Regions from separate parts of the Paenibacillus sp. N22P23 genome, predicted to be linked through region 1. Evidence: a T-box and tRNA genes for the amino acid it is inferred to sense, from the RefSeq annotation. Region 1 holds a T-box; the other regions hold tRNA genes.
What was found. The T-box of region 1 lies ahead of leuS (leucine--tRNA ligase). A T-box ahead of a tRNA ligase gene usually reads a tRNA of that ligase, here a tRNA-Leu.

Region 1 (4,215 bases):
ATTGTTGGTGCCCAAGATCATGCCTTGGTTGACCAGCTTGTGGAACGGCTCTTTCGTATCCACTACGCCGATATCATAGAGCACTTTATGCCAGAAGCGCGCATACAGCAAGTGAAGTACGGCATGCTCTGCGCCGCCGATATACAGATCGACAGGAAGCCACTCGGCCTGCTTCTCTTTGGAGCACAGCTCCTTATCGTTATGCGGATCGATGAAGCGCAGGTAGTACCAGCAGCTGCCGGCCCATTGCGGCATCGTGTTCGTCTCGCGGCGGGCACGCAGACCTGTTTCCGGATCGATTGTTTCTACCCACTCCGTTACATTCGCAAGTGGAGATTCGCCTGTACCCGATGGTTTGATTTGTTCAACGTCAGGAAGCAGCAGCGGCAATTGATCGTCCTGTACCGGCTTCATTGTGCCGTCTTCCAAATGCAGAATCGGAATCGGCTCACCCCAGTAGCGTTGACGGCTGAACAACCAGTCACGCAGACGGTAAGTTATTTTGCCTTGGCCTTTACCTTCCGCTTCGAGCCATTCGATAGCGCGAGCAATAGCTTCTTCGTTGCTGAGTCCGTCCAAGAATCCGGAATTCACATGTGGACCGTCGCCGGCGAAAGCTTCAGCCAGTACATCGCCGCCTTGAACAACTTCCACGATCGGCAAATCGAACTGTTTTGCAAACTCCCAGTCGCGTTGGTCATGTCCCGGAACGGCCATAATCGCACCTGTGCCATATCCGGCAAGGACGTAATCGGCAATCCAGATCGGAACAAGCGCACCGTTAACCGGATTGACTGCATAAGCACCCGTGAATACGCCGCTCTTATCCTTATTAAGATCCGTACGCTCAAGATCGCTCTTGCGTGCGGCTGTCTCTTGATAATCCTTAACAGCAGCTTGCTGTGCAGAAGTAGTAATTACATCTACCAGTTCATGCTCCGGTGCAAGTACGCAGTAGGAAGCTCCGAAGAGGGTATCCGGACGAGTCGTAAATACGACAAGGGAAGCATCATGTCCGTCAATTGCAAATGTAACTTCCGCACCTTTGGATTTGCCAATCCAGTTGCGCTGCATATCTTTAATGCTCTCTGTCCAGTCCAGCTCTTCCAAATCTTCAAGCAGACGCTCTGCATATTCCGTAATCCGCAGCACCCATTGGCGCATCGGTTTACGAATGACCGGGTGGTTGCCGCGCTCGCTCAAGCCGTTGATAACTTCCTCATTGGCAAGAACAGTTCCAAGTGCAGGACACCAGTTAACCGGCACTTCCGCTACATAAGCCAGACCTTTATTGAACAGCTGAATAAAGATCCATTGCGTCCACTTGTAGTAGTCTGGATCTGTCGTGCTGAACTCGCGGTCCCAATCATAGGAGAAACCCAGCGATTTAATTTGACGGCGGAAATTGTTGATGTTCTTGACCGTAATTTCACGCGGGTGTTCACCTGTATCCAGCGCATGCTGCTCAGCCGGTAAGCCGAATGCATCCCAGCCCATCGGATGAAGCACGTTGTAGCCGCGCATTCTCTTATAACGCGAGACGATATCTGTTGCAGTGTAACCTTCCGGATGACCGACATGAAGGCCTGCTCCGGATGGATAAGGGAACATATCAAGTGCGTAAAATTTCGGTTTCCCTGCATCCTCGGTCGTCTTAAACGACTTGTTCTCATCCCAATGCTTCTGCCATTTCGGCTCAATGACTAAGGGGTTATACCCCTGCTGCTCTTGGCGTTCCTGTGTCATAACGAATTGCCTCCCTATTCTCTCTTCCATGCCAAACCAGTCCTTATCAGAAAACAAAAAAAACTCCCGTCCCTAGCGACAACGCTAGGGACGAGAGATTAGTCTCCCGTGGTACCACCCTAGTTAGCAAACGACATGCTTTGTCGCTGCTCACTCTTTGCCCTTAACGCAGGCGAAACGGCACGTTTACCACTGCAATCGTGTTCACGCGCGGCTCCAAGGCGAGTTCACTTCACGTTGGTCCGGCTTGCACCTACCGCCGGCTCTCTGATCCAAACGCTTCTAAAGCTACTGCTCCTCTTCAACACCTAAATAGATAGTTCGATTATAAAGAAGCGAATCCTGTCATGTCAAGGCGCAGAACGCCCGTAATCGGTCAAATTCACTTGATTGCCGCAAAAAACAGCCGTTCTGATTCCGAATCAGCCTCATTCATCGTGAAATCCGCAAATTGCTCTACGCGACTGAATCCCGCCATTAGCAGTGATTCCCGAATCCACTCCGCGTCATACGCCCGCTGTACATGCATCTCCTCGATGCGAGAAAACCTGTTATCTCGCGAGCCGCTATCCTGTGCAAATATCGTCAGTCGATGCTCGATTTCAATCCGCTCTTCATCCAGCTCGCAAGTCCAGATGTAGGCAACATCCGGATCATCGAGTACAAACGGCTGCTCTGCGGCATACCTAGCTAACGTATTTGGCGCATGAACATCAAAGAGGAACAGACCACCCTCTTTCAAGCCAGCGAAAGTGGACTGAAAAGCAGCTTGAACCTCGTCTTCCTCTGTCAAATAATTGATACAATCGCAGAATGAGATGACGGCATCGACCTGTTCGCCAATCTCCCACTCTGTCATATCCTGCTGCAGCCAAGTAAGCGTGCCGCCGCTGCGCGAAGGCTCCTCGCCCCACTTGCTCTGCCCAATGGTCAACATATCAGAGGAAAGATCAATCGCGAAGACCTGGTAACCGCTTCGTGCCAGCGGAATTGCAATGCTGCCTGTTCCGCATCCCAGATCAACGACGGTTTTCGGAGTTCCATAGCGTGCCCAGCAATCCTCTGCAAACTTCAGCCACTGCGGATACGGCATCTCTTCCATCAGCCTGTCATACACAGAGGCGAAATGCCGATAGGCTTCCATTGCTATTCCCCCGCGTCTGCCGAAGAAGCAGCCGGCTGCGACATAACAGTCGCCGTCGTTGCTTGCTCGGTCAGCTTCGTCCAGCTTCCTTCTTGAACGACGAGTCCTTCGCGCATCAGCTTACCGATCGCTCTCTTGAACGCGCCTTTGCTGATGCCGAATTTTTCCTTGATGATTTCAGCCTGCGTTTCATCCGAATATGGCATTGCGCCATTCGGACGCTCTTTCAAGAAGGTGAGAATCCGCTCCGAGTCTTCTACCCGTCCAACTTCCTTACGTTGATTCATAGACAGGTTCACCCGTCCGTCCTCGCGTACGAACGTAACCCGCGCTTTCACACGCTCACCGAGTCGAAGCAACCGAGTCCGCTCATCCGCAGGAATAAAGCCGTAAGCGCCAAAACCAATTACGCCGCCATCGATCATCACAAACGAGCCGATCTTAAGCGTCTTCGTTACCCAGCCCTCAACCCATGTGTTATGCCAAGCTTGCGGCGCGTGGAAGGCCAGCTCCGATAGTTCTTCCTCGAAAGCAACCTTTGCGACCAGACGGCCGATTTTGTCATGAGCCAGAATTACGTGGACCTCATCGCCCCGTTTCGGACGAAGTTCCTTCAGTTCAGGTTGCTCAGACAGTGGCAGCAGAAGCTGACGGCCGAGGCCCATCTCCAGAAAAGCTCCGATACGCGGATGAATATCCGCTATTGCCAGTCTCGCCACAGTGCCGAGCTGGATAAGAGGTGTCTTCATCGTTGCAGCGATGCGATCTTCCGAATCGAAGAACAGAAAAACATCATAGAATTGCCCGATTTGCGGACGATGTCCGACAAGCTCGGTATAGTGCAACAGCACTTCCGATTCACCATCGGTCATGAAATAACCGTAAGGCGAAACTTCACGTGCCAGCTTAAGATTCATTGTTGTGCCGGCGATTAAACTCATGCGAATTCCACGACCTTCGCGTCGGACCATAGACGTTCAATATTGTAATATTCGCGTTCTTCGCGGTGGAACACATGGACGACAACGTCGCCGATGTCTACCAATATCCATCTTCCTGTATCCGCGCCTTCTATCCCGCGAACACGTACGCCGCGCGACTCCGCTTGTTTGCGAATTTCCGTTGTAATGGCCTGCACCTGCACATCCGAATTCCCGTGACAGATAACAAAATAGTCCGCTACAAGCGAGATGTTCTTCAAGTCAAGCGCGATCACATTTTGCGCTTTCTTATCATCAGCTGCCTTAACTACAAGCTTAAGCAGCTCGTCGGAATGAACCGTCATAGCCCAGCCTCCCGTATCGTTAGTAGTAAATCATTTCGCG
Region 2 (4,215 bases), 1.8 Mb from region 1:
ATCCAACGGAGAACCCGGTATATTCAATTACAGTAATCGTCTCTTGCTCATCATCAATCGTGTAGCTGTCTGATTGCTTGCCCAGTCGTGTATCTAAACCAGACTTAGCATCACCAATGGAGATACCGTGAAGTTTAGGTGCTTTGGTATCCCACTTCGGCTCATCCTTCGCTGCAGCCTGTTTCGTTCCGGCTTTACCGGTGGAGGATTCGGTCTTCGCATCGGCGATCGTTGTATCTTGCGAGGGATTTTCCTGGAATAAAGACTCTTGACTGTCGCCCTTCGCAACATACGCTTTCTGAGGACTGTCGGAGTGGTCATCGACCAGGGATCCGGGTTGTTCGGCAGTTAATCGGCTCGTATTCGCACGTTCAATTCCAGCCATGCCAAGAGAGCAGCTTGAAAGCAGGAGTAGCATCGTGCAGGCAGCAGCTGCATAAGCGATTTGTTTGGTAGATAGGGGTTTAATCATTCGTGTCACACCTCCTTGATGTTCGTCCTGCAGCCGTCCACTTTAGTTGTTATACAGTTAGACGCTGGATATGGAAAAAAGTTGCAACGATAAGAAGGATGTTCCCTGATATTTTTAACGATTAGTTGCGCTGTTGGTGTCCCATATGATACCTTTAACGGAAAAGATTTTTTTGGTGGAGGGAAAGCGAATGGAACTGCTAAAAGAACGCATACTGCGTGAAGCCTCTATTCTAAATCAAGATGTACTCAAGTTGGATGCCCTGTTAAATCATCAGGTTGACCCGATTCTCACGCAAGAGATGGGTAAAGAATTTGCGCGTCTATATGCCGAATCGCCGATTACGAAAGTCATCACCGTAGAATCCTCCGGTATACCGGTTGCTTTTACGACTGCCCTTGCTCTTGGGGTTCCGCTCGTTTTTGCACGTCGGAAGAAAACGCTCATCGCTGATCCGGATGCTTACTGCGAACGGGTTCCTTCATTCACGAAAGGCATTGTAACGGACATCATGGTGTCCCGTCAATTCCTAACGCCTGATGATACCGTTCTATTCATCGACGATATCATCGCTAACGGCGATGCAGCACGTGGGCTAATCAAAATTATCGAGCGTTCCGGTGCAACCTTGGCAGGACTTGGCATCGTTGTGGAGAAATCATTCCAAGCCGGTGCACGTACAATTCGCGAACAAGGCATTCGTGTTGAATCGCTGGTGCGTGTCGCTTCACTTGATGGCGGAAAGATCCGCTTCGAATAGTATCCAGATAAATTCCATGATCATCATCTTTTCGAGTTGAACGAATTGGCTTATAATGATCGTAAGTGACGGATTGGAGGCACAAGTATATGGGACAATTATCTGCTGATTATTTAGTAACCAAATTGTCGGAAGCGAAGAACCATTTCGAACGTGCTCTTGACTGCAAGCATACTGATTTTGATGACTTGTACCCTTATATGATTGAGCATCCGCAGTTTTTCTGGTATAAACGGTATGTCGCATGGTCCGAACTCCTTACGATTGTGAAGCTCTCTACAGAGCTTGAGATGGATTGGAAAGAACAGTTCACGGAGAAACAAGCGGAGTATGTCATGAGCCGGGTAATGTCATCTCGTGTCCTTGATGAGTGGTATGAAACGAATGATTCGAAGGAACATGTTAGCTGAGCGTAGATCGTAACAAGATAATCGAAAGACCTCAATGCTGGCATGATCTGCCGTATTGAGGTTTTTTTATAAGAAATGGAGAGAATGAAGATGATTACGGAAGAACAGCTGGATCAATTTCGGATTGCAGGTACCCCGGTACGCGTAGTGAGAGATGGGATGGAATCCAATGACGTGCTTGGGATTGTCGTCGCATGGGATGCAGACTCCGTAGTGATACGCAAGCGCAGCCGCAAAGTAGTGAAGCTGAGCAGAAGCTACGTGTACGAGTCGGTAACTTCGCCTCGAACTGAACTGTAAGCGAAAAAGAATTGAAACAAAATGCAGGTTCATCCGTATTGTTGATACAAACGATACTGGAGGTTATTTGAATGAAATGTCCTGTATGTTCAGATGTACGTATGCGCGAGGTAGAGAAGGACGGGGTTCTAATCGACGTTTGCCCGGACTGTAAGGGGGTATGGTTGGATCGCGGCGAGCTGGACAAGCTTGTGCGCGGTGTCAGAGAGGTTCGTGATGATTACGATCGCTTGGAACGCAGCGTTCATGTCAATCCTGATTTCTCATCGAATGAGACTCGTTACGATCAAGATCGTGATCGCCACCGTAGTCAGGATCACAATTACAACACAGGTAAAGGCTATAGCCAGAACGGCTATGACTCGCATGGGTATGATAAGAATGGCTATGACAAATACGGCAAACCTCGCAAGAAGAAAACGATGCTTGATGTTTTCGGAGACTTGTTCGACTGAACTATAGTTAGAAAATTTCAACTTTAGCTCATCATCTTGACTTCGCTAGAACTGGATGCCATAATAAAAAACGTGATTGCGGTGTCATATTGCAATTACATCTGCCAGATGCGGTCGTGGCGGAATTGGCAGACGCGCTAGATTCAGGTTCTAGTGGTGTAACAGCCGTGGAGGTTCGAGTCCTCTCGACCGCACCAATTATATAAACTCAGAGAAGTCTTGCATGTGCAAGGCTTCTTTTTTTGCGCTTAAGCTGGGGTAAATCTCTTAACGCAAGCCTCGGGGGCCAGCACGGAACTGCCTAGGACTCAGTCCAAAATACGCACTGAAATGCCGTGTGAACGAATGGATCGACGTATAACCAAGTTTCTCGGCAATGGCCGTAATGCTGAGATCGCTCTCCTGGATAATTTGCGAGGCTCGCTTCATTAATTGTTTGTGCTGATAAGCTTTAGGAGTCAGGCCGGTTTCGCGCAGGAACAGCTCGTGAAAGTACGTCCGCTTCAGTCCGCATGACTTCCACCAATCCGATACAGGCTCCCTTTTCTCCGGGTGGGCATCGAGCCTAGCGAGCAGCCGAACGATCCGATAGTCGCTCGGCTGATGCGTATGAACGGCATTGTACCAAGCCAGCATCCAGCCGTAAAACAAGCTGTTAACCGTTTCTTGCCGATGGCAGCTTAAATCCTCGAATGACTTGGAGATGAGATGCAGCAGATCGAAGAGCAGCGGATGTGCCTGCAGTGAGAAGACACTTGGCATGCTGTCCAGCTCTTCGCAAGGAAATGTTGGTGTGGCGGTATGCGGCTGAAACTTCTCGGGATATCGGAAGAAGAAGCGGTTCAAAGAACGCGGTTCCTGCTGCCCCCATAGATCGAAGTAGAGATTGTAGGAAGATTGCGGATGCTCAGGTGAAAAATGAAAGGCATGAGGTTGACCGGGACGCAGGAAAACCAGTGTTCTTCTGCCAACAGGGTATCGTTTGCCGTCTACCTCCATCTCGCCGGGACCGTCCGGGAAGAGATGCATGGCGTATACGCTGCAGGTCCGAAGCCCTTCGTTTGAGCTGCCGTCATATAGGTAGGGCATGTAGTCCCCAAGGAATGGAGAGATTTCTGTCAGTTTCTTCACCGCGGCAATTCCTTTCGTTACCGGATTATTCGTCAACTTTTGGATGAGTGACCAAATACGAATATGCCTTTCAATGATACGATAAATAGAGAGAATTCGAAATATAAATCTGCTTTCATTTACGGATGAAAGCATCAACTTCTTCAAGGAGTGAGCGATGATGAGAATATGGTATGACCGATCCGCTTCGAATTGGACGCAGGGACTGCCGATCGGAAATGGAAGCCTTGGTGCCGTTGTTTGCAGCGGAGCAGAAACCGAGACATGGCATTTGACGGAAACGACTTATTGGTCGGGCCAAAGTGAACGAACGCCAAGCCGTTCCGAGGGGAAAGCAGGCTTAGCAGCAATGAGAGAACTGTTCTTCGACGGCGATTACGCCAATGGCGAACGACTTGTTGAACAGCAGCTGATGCCGACGAAAGGTAATTTCGGAACGAATGTGTCCATGTGCGATGTGAAGATCTATTTTGGCCATTCGGGGGAAGAGTTTGAAAGGGAATTGGATCTGGAGGAAGCGATTGTACGCACCAGCTATACTTCAGGCGGCACTCGATATGAACGCGAAATGTTTGCGACACATGCAGATCATGCTATTGCAGCTCGTTATAGAAGTGATCAGCCGGGCTCGCTTTCTTTTACAGTCGCAATCGAAGGTAGATCTTCCACTTTCCATTCCTGGGCAGA
Region 3 (4,215 bases), 1.8 Mb from region 1:
GCGGCCTATCCGCTGGATGCGCCTGCTGCCGATATTCATCTGCAAGCAGAAGCACCGCCAAGTTATCAACGAGCGCTTCCAACTGCAGAAGTCCTGATTGATGTAGGTCATGGAGGAATCGATGGCGGTGCGCACCACGAAGATATTCTGGAGAAAGATATTAACTTAGCCGTAGCCAAGAAGCTGTATTTGCTTCTGAGCGCAAACGGCATCCGCGCCATTCTTAATCGCGATGCTGACTATGCCCTTAGTGACGATAATCGCTGGAACCCTTCAGGCTCCAGGCATCGCAGGGATTTATCTCAGCGCAGCCAGTTAACGAAAGAAATTCAGACAAAGATTCTCATCAGCATCCATGTCAATTGGGCGCCGGACAGAACAGAGCACGGACCACTCGTCCTCCATCAAAACGAGGGAGAAAGCGCGCTGCTTGCGTTTTGCATCCAAGATGCACTGAATCGCAAGCACAATACGCGCCAACTCCCCCGTGTAGGTTCGCCGTTTTATTTGCTGAATGTCGTGAAACAGCCTGCCGTTATCGTGGAAATGGGATTTCTAAGCCATGAAGGTGACCGAACCATGCTGATGAATCCTCGTAAGCAGTTTCAACTGGCTGAGGCGATTTCATCAGGAGTGCGGAATTATATCCTTCTCCGCTGAAGGCACCACCATCTCAGATAACTTCACGAAGCTGGTCGTGGACTGCAGCCGCGGGATCGCATCTTTGAGTACCGCGGCTGTCAGTTTACCCGGAGGTCCAACATGACCGATAATGACGCAGCTGTCATTAGTCTCTAGATATTTTCGAAGTACCCCTACCTGCTTGGAGATATGATTCGTCGTATACACATCATCCAAGAAAACTTGATTGGATAACAGCGGCACACCGAGTTCTGCTGTCACCTTTGGCAGCACCGTCTTATAGCTTGTTCTGCTGTCCAAGAAGAACAGGCCATGTTCCTTAACGACAGTCAGTACAGCTCGCATGACACGCTCATCCGCCGTTACTTTGGAGCCCATATGGTTGTTCATGCCTACCGCATGCGGAACGGCGGCGATCGCCTCCTCCACCCGTTTGCGAATTTCAGCGTCACTCATACTCGTCGTAATGGCACCCGGTCCCAGCCATTCCGGCTTACCGCGCACCGGCTCCATCGGCATATGGACGATCACGTCGTCTCCTCTTTTGAAAGCGAGTTCTGCATCTTCCTTTGTTGTCGGCAAGAACGGCATTACGGCAACGGTAAAATGTACAGGAAGCTCCATCATCTCCGGCGTGCCCGTCATTCCGTTGCCAAAATCGTCGATGACGATCGCTACTTGTCGATGCCCCTTTAATTCTACGTGTTTCTCGTTAACGGGAGCGGCTGTTGCTGCATCGGTATGTGGAGCCAGTAATAATACTGCGGCCATGACGATGCCTGCTAGCACAGTTCTATGTTGCATCTTTTTTAGTTCTCCTTCTGTACATAAAAGTAATTACATACCTTCATCATTTGTAAATTAAGGGAAATATATGTAGCTGTTCCAAACAAGAAAGACGAGGAGGTCCTCGTCCTTCAAACCTATTGAAATATCTTTAAACCGCATAAACGGTTGCGCTAAGATTGATTGGACCAATAACAGCAGCTTCACTAGATGCAGTAAGTTTCTCCACATATAGCGAATAACCGTGTGCACCAATAGGCACGTTGATGTCGATGACTTGAAACGTGACGACACCATAATGTTCGTATCCTGCTTCTAAGCCTTGGAGTGTATAAAAGATTTCTTGAGTGCCCCGGAAAACACGGAACAGTACATCTACCACACCATCGATTGCTGCCGCGCCAATTGTCGCAATCAGCTCAACACGATTGTTAGGATGCTCATGTGCAATAAAGATGCCCAGCTCGGCTAGGATCGTTTTGGCAGGCGTTTGCGGAACCGGAATATGCACTTGGTTCGTAACGACTGCCGGCACGCTAACATTATAGTCAATAATTTTCACCATGAATGATCATCTCCTTTCCTACCAGATAGACTATTCTATGAAAATCAATATGCGTTGGTGTGGACGAGTTGTTGAAACCTATTTACGATTAACGTTAAAGAAACAAAAAACTGCCTCGTCCATTAAGACGGGCAGATTAGTTGCTTTTCTCTCGATTTCATTTTGAATTGCAGCTATATAAAAAAATAAACCCCAGAATCATCTGGGGTTGGTTTGTAAGTATGGTGCGGTCGAGAGGACTCGAACCTCCACGGCTGTTACACCACTAGAACCTGAATCTAGCGCGTCTGCCAATTCCGCCACGACCGCATCTGGCAATTACTGTTTCATTCTATCGTTTGAAGCAGTAAAAATACTTTACCATGAATAGAATAAAAGTGTCAAACATGAAGATGAATCCCTATTATTTTGCCACAACACAATTATTTCCTAATCCCTTGTCTATTGCATCTAACAGGCGGAAAGTTGTATCGCAGCAGTACTCCCAGAACATGACCCCGCGTAGTCCTTCATTCTTAACAAACTGGCATTTGTGATGAAGTGACTCCTCATCCTCATAGGTAATAAATTGATTGCCATTGTACAGGAATGGAGCTTTCGCTTCATCATCCCAGAATCGTTTATAACCATTCTTCTCAATATAGTCGGCAGCCAAACGGCTGAAATCCGGCCCGTAGCCGCCAGCTCCCGCAGTCATCTGAAGGAAGCCGTTATTGATGTCCGGTACATCCTTCCACATGCGCGAGTAGAATGCGGCGCCGATGACGATTTTCTCCCGAGGCACACCTGCTGCAACAAACATGCGTACAGAAGCCTCAACGCTGATGCGGAATAAATCACCAGTCGATGCAAACAGATTCGTATGGTGGCCGGTCAATGTCTGGAACCCGCCGCGCATGTCATAGGTCATCAATTGCACATAATCCAAATAGCGCTGAACCTGATCCATCTCGGTCCCGTCTATGTAGTATTGGTCTGCTCCAGCCGCGATGGTCAGCAGATAATGCCGGTTGTTTCGTGCGCCTAATTGATCCAGCGCTTCTCGAAGTTCTTTCAAGAGCAGCGTGAAGTTCGTTTTGTCTGCAGGGCTCGATGCGATCCCCGCAACGCCATAACACGGGTATTCCCAATCCAAATCAATCCCGTCAATCGCGTAGCTGCCTAGAATGGCTACAGCGGTTTCAGCCATCCGCTTCCTCCCGGCCGGCGTAGAGGCCGCTTCGGAGAACCCGCCTGCACTCCATCCTCCAACGGACAACAGAATCGTTAAATCAGGATTATAGGACTTAAGCGTCGGCAAACTGGCCAAATGCTTCAAATGGCCAATGCTGATTTCATCGTTGACAACATGACCGAAAGCAATGTTGATATGAGTCAGCTTCAATGCATGTTCTTGTGTTAGTTTTGGAAGCCATGAATCGCCTACGTAACCTACCGAATAATAGTTAGATGTTGATTTCATATCCATAATTCCTCCTTATTTCTTATCTACTAGCTGCGTGCCAACTTGAAGCACCTCTCTACCAATTCCCAGCTTGTAACCCGCAGTTACATAGCGTATACCACTGTTCTCATCGAGGACCAGCACGAATGGCAGGGAAACCGTACCCGACTCTACTAGTGCGGGAGCTGCCTGCAGCATGACTAAATCACGGTCACGAACGAAAGTGAAATCGACAGGGAAACCTTCATAGGCAGCGGGGTCAAAGGATGCTGTCCATCCTTCCTCGCCTACAGCCATAATAATTGTCATGTTAAGTGCATCAAATGTGCTAGTCAGCTCTTTGATCTCTCGAAGCAAATGCTTGGAAGGCTCGCGTTCCGGTTCGATCCATGCCAGCACCGCACTTCTGCCTTGTGTGAGCTCTCCCAGCGAAGTAGACGTTCCATTCTGGCGAGTAAATCTCCAAGCCGGATCTGCTTCGCCGATTACAGGCAATTCACGAATTGGATAACGGAATGTCAGCGGCAACTCCTTACACTTGTCACCTTGTACTTTAAAATAAGTGAAACGAACAAGCACGGAGCCGTCCTTCTGTCTGGTCCCAGCAGTCATGCGATAGCAGCCCGCATCAAGCTCAAACGGCTTCCCATATACATCGGTTAAACCATGTGGATAAAATAACGATTGATACCAGCCATTCTCCAGTTTTGCAAAGGAGAAGTTTCGAAAATAAGCCGCTTCCTCCGCCTCAGCCGGAGCTTCCGGATCACGCTTCAGA
Region 4 (4,215 bases), 200 kb from region 1:
TTGTAGGTAACTTTTTTGGTAGACGTCCCAAACCCTTGGGAGAGTAAGGGGTAACCTAGGTAACCTATATTTTAAAGAAGTTTTTTGTATAGTTATTTAGTTCTCCAACACTCCTTTGCTAACTAGGGAACACGGATTTCGCCAAATGAGGTTACCAAGGTTACCCCTTGCGTACCAAGGGAAAGGGAAGTTACCCGACAGGTTACCCTGCGGTTACTGACTGGTTACCCCATACTGTGATTAAAAACAAAATTAAACTCATTGGAGGAATTGCTATGAAGAACACAACGTTAATCAACTGGCTAACCGAGGAAGCTGTACAGAACATCGTGACAAATATTAACGAGGGTCTAACTGATGGTACTTTGCAGACTTACGAAGCTATCATTCAATGCTGCATCGATCAAGGAGAAAACGAGATTCTTTACTCTCAGTTAGTGCCATATCTACCATACGTGCCTATGGGTGACTATCCTTGGATGCATCTGTCGGACTTGGAAAATAACATGTGTCTGATCTCGATAGGCAGGGCTTCAATTTGGGACGATGAACAGAAACGGCATGTCGAATCCGATGACTTCCTGATCTCATTCCGTGGCATCGCCATCGAACAATATAAAATCGAATACCAACCACAACTATCAGTTATCCAAGGAGGGAAAATCTAATGAACCTAACATTAAACAAGATTTACACCCGCAACAAGAAGATCATGAAAAGTATCCTGCCCACACTATCCAAGAGGTATGAGGTCAAGAGTGCCGACACCGATTGTATTTGGTTGAAGCTGACGGACAAAGATGACATCGAAATCTCCATGAGTTTGACAGCTAATCCGCAGTTTGGCATCCATGTTTGGAAAAATGAATCAAAGCAATCCGACTACATTCTGGGGATTACCGAGGAACGTCTATTTCGCGTGATCGATGAAATGATCCTCATGTACAACTGGAATTTCAAAAGACCTTACCCATTCCCTGACACATATGCATGGTACGTCAAATAACAACCTGATCCGCAACTGAACACCTGCTGAAGCCCCCTGATCTGTCACTGGATTGGGGTTTCCATGCCCGGGCGAGAATCGAAATATTTTATTTAGGGAGAATTTTTAGCCTTACTATGAACGTGCGGTGGTGGGGAAAGGGGGGCATTTCGATCTTGACCTCCCGGGGGGTGAGCAAGTGAAGGTTTCTTGATCAACATCTTAAAAAGGAATTCAACCTTTGCAGCTAAGCAGTATCAGTTTCTGATCAAAGTCTTTGTCAATTCTTGTTCCATGCTTACAATGTTGATAGATAAGATGAAATGAACCACCAGAACTTTGGTGACCAAGAAACAAAATTGACAATGTATGATCGACGAAGTTATAATTTTCATTGGTTATGTGGTGCGCAGGATTGGATAAAGGTGGTTGATTACGTTAAGTCATCGACGTGCCAATGATTGAATGAATCCTGCGAACTGGACAGAATATTGCGCGGATTGAAAAGCGATTAAACGTTGATGTTACAGCCGGCTTAACAGAACTGGCAGACGCACAGGACTTAAAATCCTGCGGTGGGTGACCACCGTACGGGTTCGATTCCCGTCCTCGGCATCCTTAAGTACAATAAGGATTTACGAATCCTTGAAAGCAATACATAGGCTCTAATGAGCCAAAGATTCTGAAGAGAACCTTTTCCAACACTTGTTCTAAACAAGCTTGGGGAAGGTTTTTTTTATTGTAAACCGTATTTTATATAGAATATAATTCAATTGGTTAAGGATTTCTTTAATTGTTCCTACTATGTAACGAGGTGAACCCAATGAACCTGCTTAGAACAATCACAGACAGTGACTTTGACGGTGGAGACCCTGTACACATGCAGCTAGTGTCTAGGCATGCTTCCAGAGGTGTGCTTGTGAATGACCACTTGCAAGTCGCGATGATGTATATGACGAAGCTGAACCTGTATAAGCTGCCTGGTGGTGGCGTAGAAGAGGGGGAGGCTGTCGAGGAAGCGTTTTTGCGTGAAATTAGAGAAGAAACGGGTTGTGCGGCTGTCATTATGCATGAGCTGGGGTACGTGGATGAGCATAAGAATAGAAATCAGTTTTTCCAGCGATCGTATGGCTACATAGCGAAAGTGGTAGACCTTCCAGGCGTTGCTTCGCTAACCGAGAATGAAATCAAGCTCGGCATGCAAGTGAAGTGGGTTCACTTGAATCAGGCGATCATGTATATGAATAGCCCCGTCAGCGACTATTCAACGCGATTTATGTTAGTCCGAGACAAACTCATCCTTGAAGAAGCTGCACAATGGTTGAAAATGAACGATAGATGAGCATCAGCATGAGGTGAATGCAATAAACCTCCTTTGCGGTACCTGAGTCAATCAGGTAGTGGCGAAGGAGGTTTTTTATTATGCCCATTTGATAAGTTCATTACTGTGGATGTCAAGCAGCGAGAAGGCTTTTGCGATCATATCTTTATCTTTCTCATAGAGATGCGTAGCTTTATCGAAGATACCGCTTGTCTTGGCCACATGATTGAGTTGTTGCACCATAAATTCGGAGTTACAGAGGGCAATGACTCGATTGCTGTATTTGGTTAACTGCTGTTGGAAAACGGTTGCCAGTTCCACAATTTCAGGAGAGTAGACAACGGCTTCGCCATCGGAAGCTTTCATCTCGCGATGATCGACCAATATATTCAACTCATTCTGCCCATAAGCGGAACAGATTCCCAAGATGACAGAAGATAAATAATCCACATCCTGCTTGCCTGAAAATAACCCTGTAACCGAGAAGGCCAGTACTTTCTTCTCATGATCCAGGTGATAGTGAAATCGCTCTTTGAACGGCACTTTAAAGTCTTTGGAAAGGTAGGTAGGCGTTAAGGGGAATCGCTCTTCAGAGAACATATATGACATGGTTACTTGAAGTGCGGCGGTAATCTTCTGAATATTGACAAGACTAATATTTCGTTCTCCACGTTCAACTCCGCTTATGTACGTCCGGTCTAGTCCGGTTCGATAGGCTAACAGCTCTTGCGACATCCCGCTTCTGGCTCGGAGTTCTTTCACTCGTTGTCCAAACTCCAGACGTATATCCATTGTTACGCGCGAACCCCCTATTATTTCCCATATATACATAATGAGAATATAGTCAATGTGACTTAAAGTCAACAGACGGAGAGCTGGAATCTAGTTATTATTTAATCGATATCTTCGCAAATGGTATAAAAACAATAAAGGAGTCATGAACAGTGAGAAGTAGATATGCTGGCAGGAGTTACAAGAAGCTTTCTATATTTTTACTTGTCTTCATCGTAGGACTAGTTACATGGCTTTTCTGGGGGAACCAACTATACATCAAGCTAACTCCCTTGTGGTGTGTCGTACTGCCAATTCTCTATAAAGTCATTGAGAACCGTAAAAAACTGAAGTGTGAACTGTTAATTAGAACCGTATACAAGGAAACGCCGATCCTGTCGGTTGAAGCATGGGGTGATGCCGGCTATGGGTTCTTATCGGTGACGAAAGAATCGATCTATTTTGTTCCCAAGAAGGGCATTGTGTTTTATTTGCCTCATCATGAAACCAGCAGTTACGGCTATGATTTTATTGGAACCGGTCATTACATCGCGACAACAAAACAAGGTGTGGAGCGCTCGAGACAGACGAAAGTTCCGGTCTTTTACGTGGATTTCACGGATCACAGGTTCTACTTTCAATCCCACAAGAACAAACAATTTTATCATGAGGTTGAACTGGTGAATCGAGCGGCAGTCCAACATTTTTAATTTGACTGCATGCGCGTGAATAATTCGATTCCATTCGGTGCATCATATTTATTGACGGTGAGAAGAGAGGTGTGGTTCCATTGGACCTTTTGGTGCTAGGGCGACTACTGGAGGAATTTATTTAATCACTTCACGATATGGAAGCGAGGGGTTGTGTCGCAGAGCAGATCTGAACACACGCGCTGATAACGATCCGTTAAACCGGATGGTGATAAGCGGTGCCCAAGTTTTTCAAAGAAGTTTAGTGTGAGAATGGAAGAATTCAACGATCGATCACCGTCGAGAAGGAGCCTGCAAAGGCTCCTTTTTCTATCCCGATGCGGCGCGGACTTTTTGTAATCGACCAGGCAGTATGTTAAAATAAATGTATTCGTTTCACAACAGACAACCTCCTTTGCTTCACTTCTGACTGAACTCAGAATGACGGC

Region 2: it encodes a tRNA-Leu, which carries the amino acid that the T-box ahead of leuS (leucine--tRNA ligase) is inferred to sense. The anticodon was not compared.
Region 3: it encodes a tRNA-Leu, which carries the amino acid that the T-box ahead of leuS (leucine--tRNA ligase) is inferred to sense. The anticodon was not compared.
Region 4: it encodes a tRNA-Leu, which carries the amino acid that the T-box ahead of leuS (leucine--tRNA ligase) is inferred to sense. The anticodon was not compared.

The regions. Positions count from the first base shown of each region.
Region 1 is NZ_JBXENT010000001.1:50,417-54,631, reverse strand. It holds gene leuS (leucine--tRNA ligase) at 1-1,746, opposite strand, end outside; T-box leader at 1,830-2,060, opposite strand; gene AC506A_RS00245 (class I SAM-dependent DNA methyltransferase) at 2,129-2,890, opposite strand; gene AC506A_RS00240 (CvfB family protein) at 2,893-3,831, opposite strand; gene rsfS (ribosome silencing factor) at 3,828-4,175, opposite strand; gene yqeK (bis(5'-nucleosyl)-tetraphosphatase (symmetrical) YqeK) at 4,172-4,215, opposite strand, start outside.
Region 2 is NZ_JBXENT010000001.1:1,888,536-1,892,750, reverse strand. It holds gene AC506A_RS08900 (hypothetical protein) at 1-472, opposite strand, end outside; gene AC506A_RS08895 (xanthine phosphoribosyltransferase) at 663-1,232, shown strand; gene AC506A_RS08890 (hypothetical protein) at 1,322-1,642, shown strand; gene AC506A_RS08885 (hypothetical protein) at 1,733-1,942, shown strand; gene AC506A_RS08880 (TFIIB-type zinc ribbon-containing protein) at 2,014-2,397, shown strand; tRNA gene AC506A_RS08875 (tRNA-Leu) at 2,508-2,594, shown strand; gene AC506A_RS08870 (helix-turn-helix domain-containing protein) at 2,665-3,528, opposite strand; gene AC506A_RS08865 (glycoside hydrolase family 95 protein) at 3,686-4,215, shown strand, end outside.
Region 3 is NZ_JBXENT010000001.1:1,851,404-1,855,618, forward strand. It holds gene AC506A_RS08740 (N-acetylmuramoyl-L-alanine amidase family protein) at 1-660, shown strand, start outside; gene AC506A_RS08745 (divergent polysaccharide deacetylase family protein) at 628-1,446, opposite strand; gene AC506A_RS08750 (exosporium protein C) at 1,580-1,993, opposite strand; tRNA gene AC506A_RS08755 (tRNA-Leu) at 2,216-2,302, opposite strand; gene AC506A_RS08760 (glycoside hydrolase family 18 protein) at 2,397-3,455, opposite strand; gene AC506A_RS08765 (transglutaminase domain-containing protein) at 3,471-4,215, opposite strand, start outside.
Region 4 is NZ_JBXENT010000001.1:245,539-249,753, forward strand. It holds gene AC506A_RS01145 (hypothetical protein) at 276-668, shown strand; gene AC506A_RS01150 (hypothetical protein) at 668-1,006, shown strand; tRNA gene AC506A_RS01155 (tRNA-Leu) at 1,515-1,600, shown strand; gene AC506A_RS01160 (NUDIX hydrolase) at 1,809-2,327, shown strand; gene AC506A_RS01165 (helix-turn-helix domain-containing protein) at 2,406-3,098, opposite strand; gene AC506A_RS01170 (hypothetical protein) at 3,251-3,787, shown strand.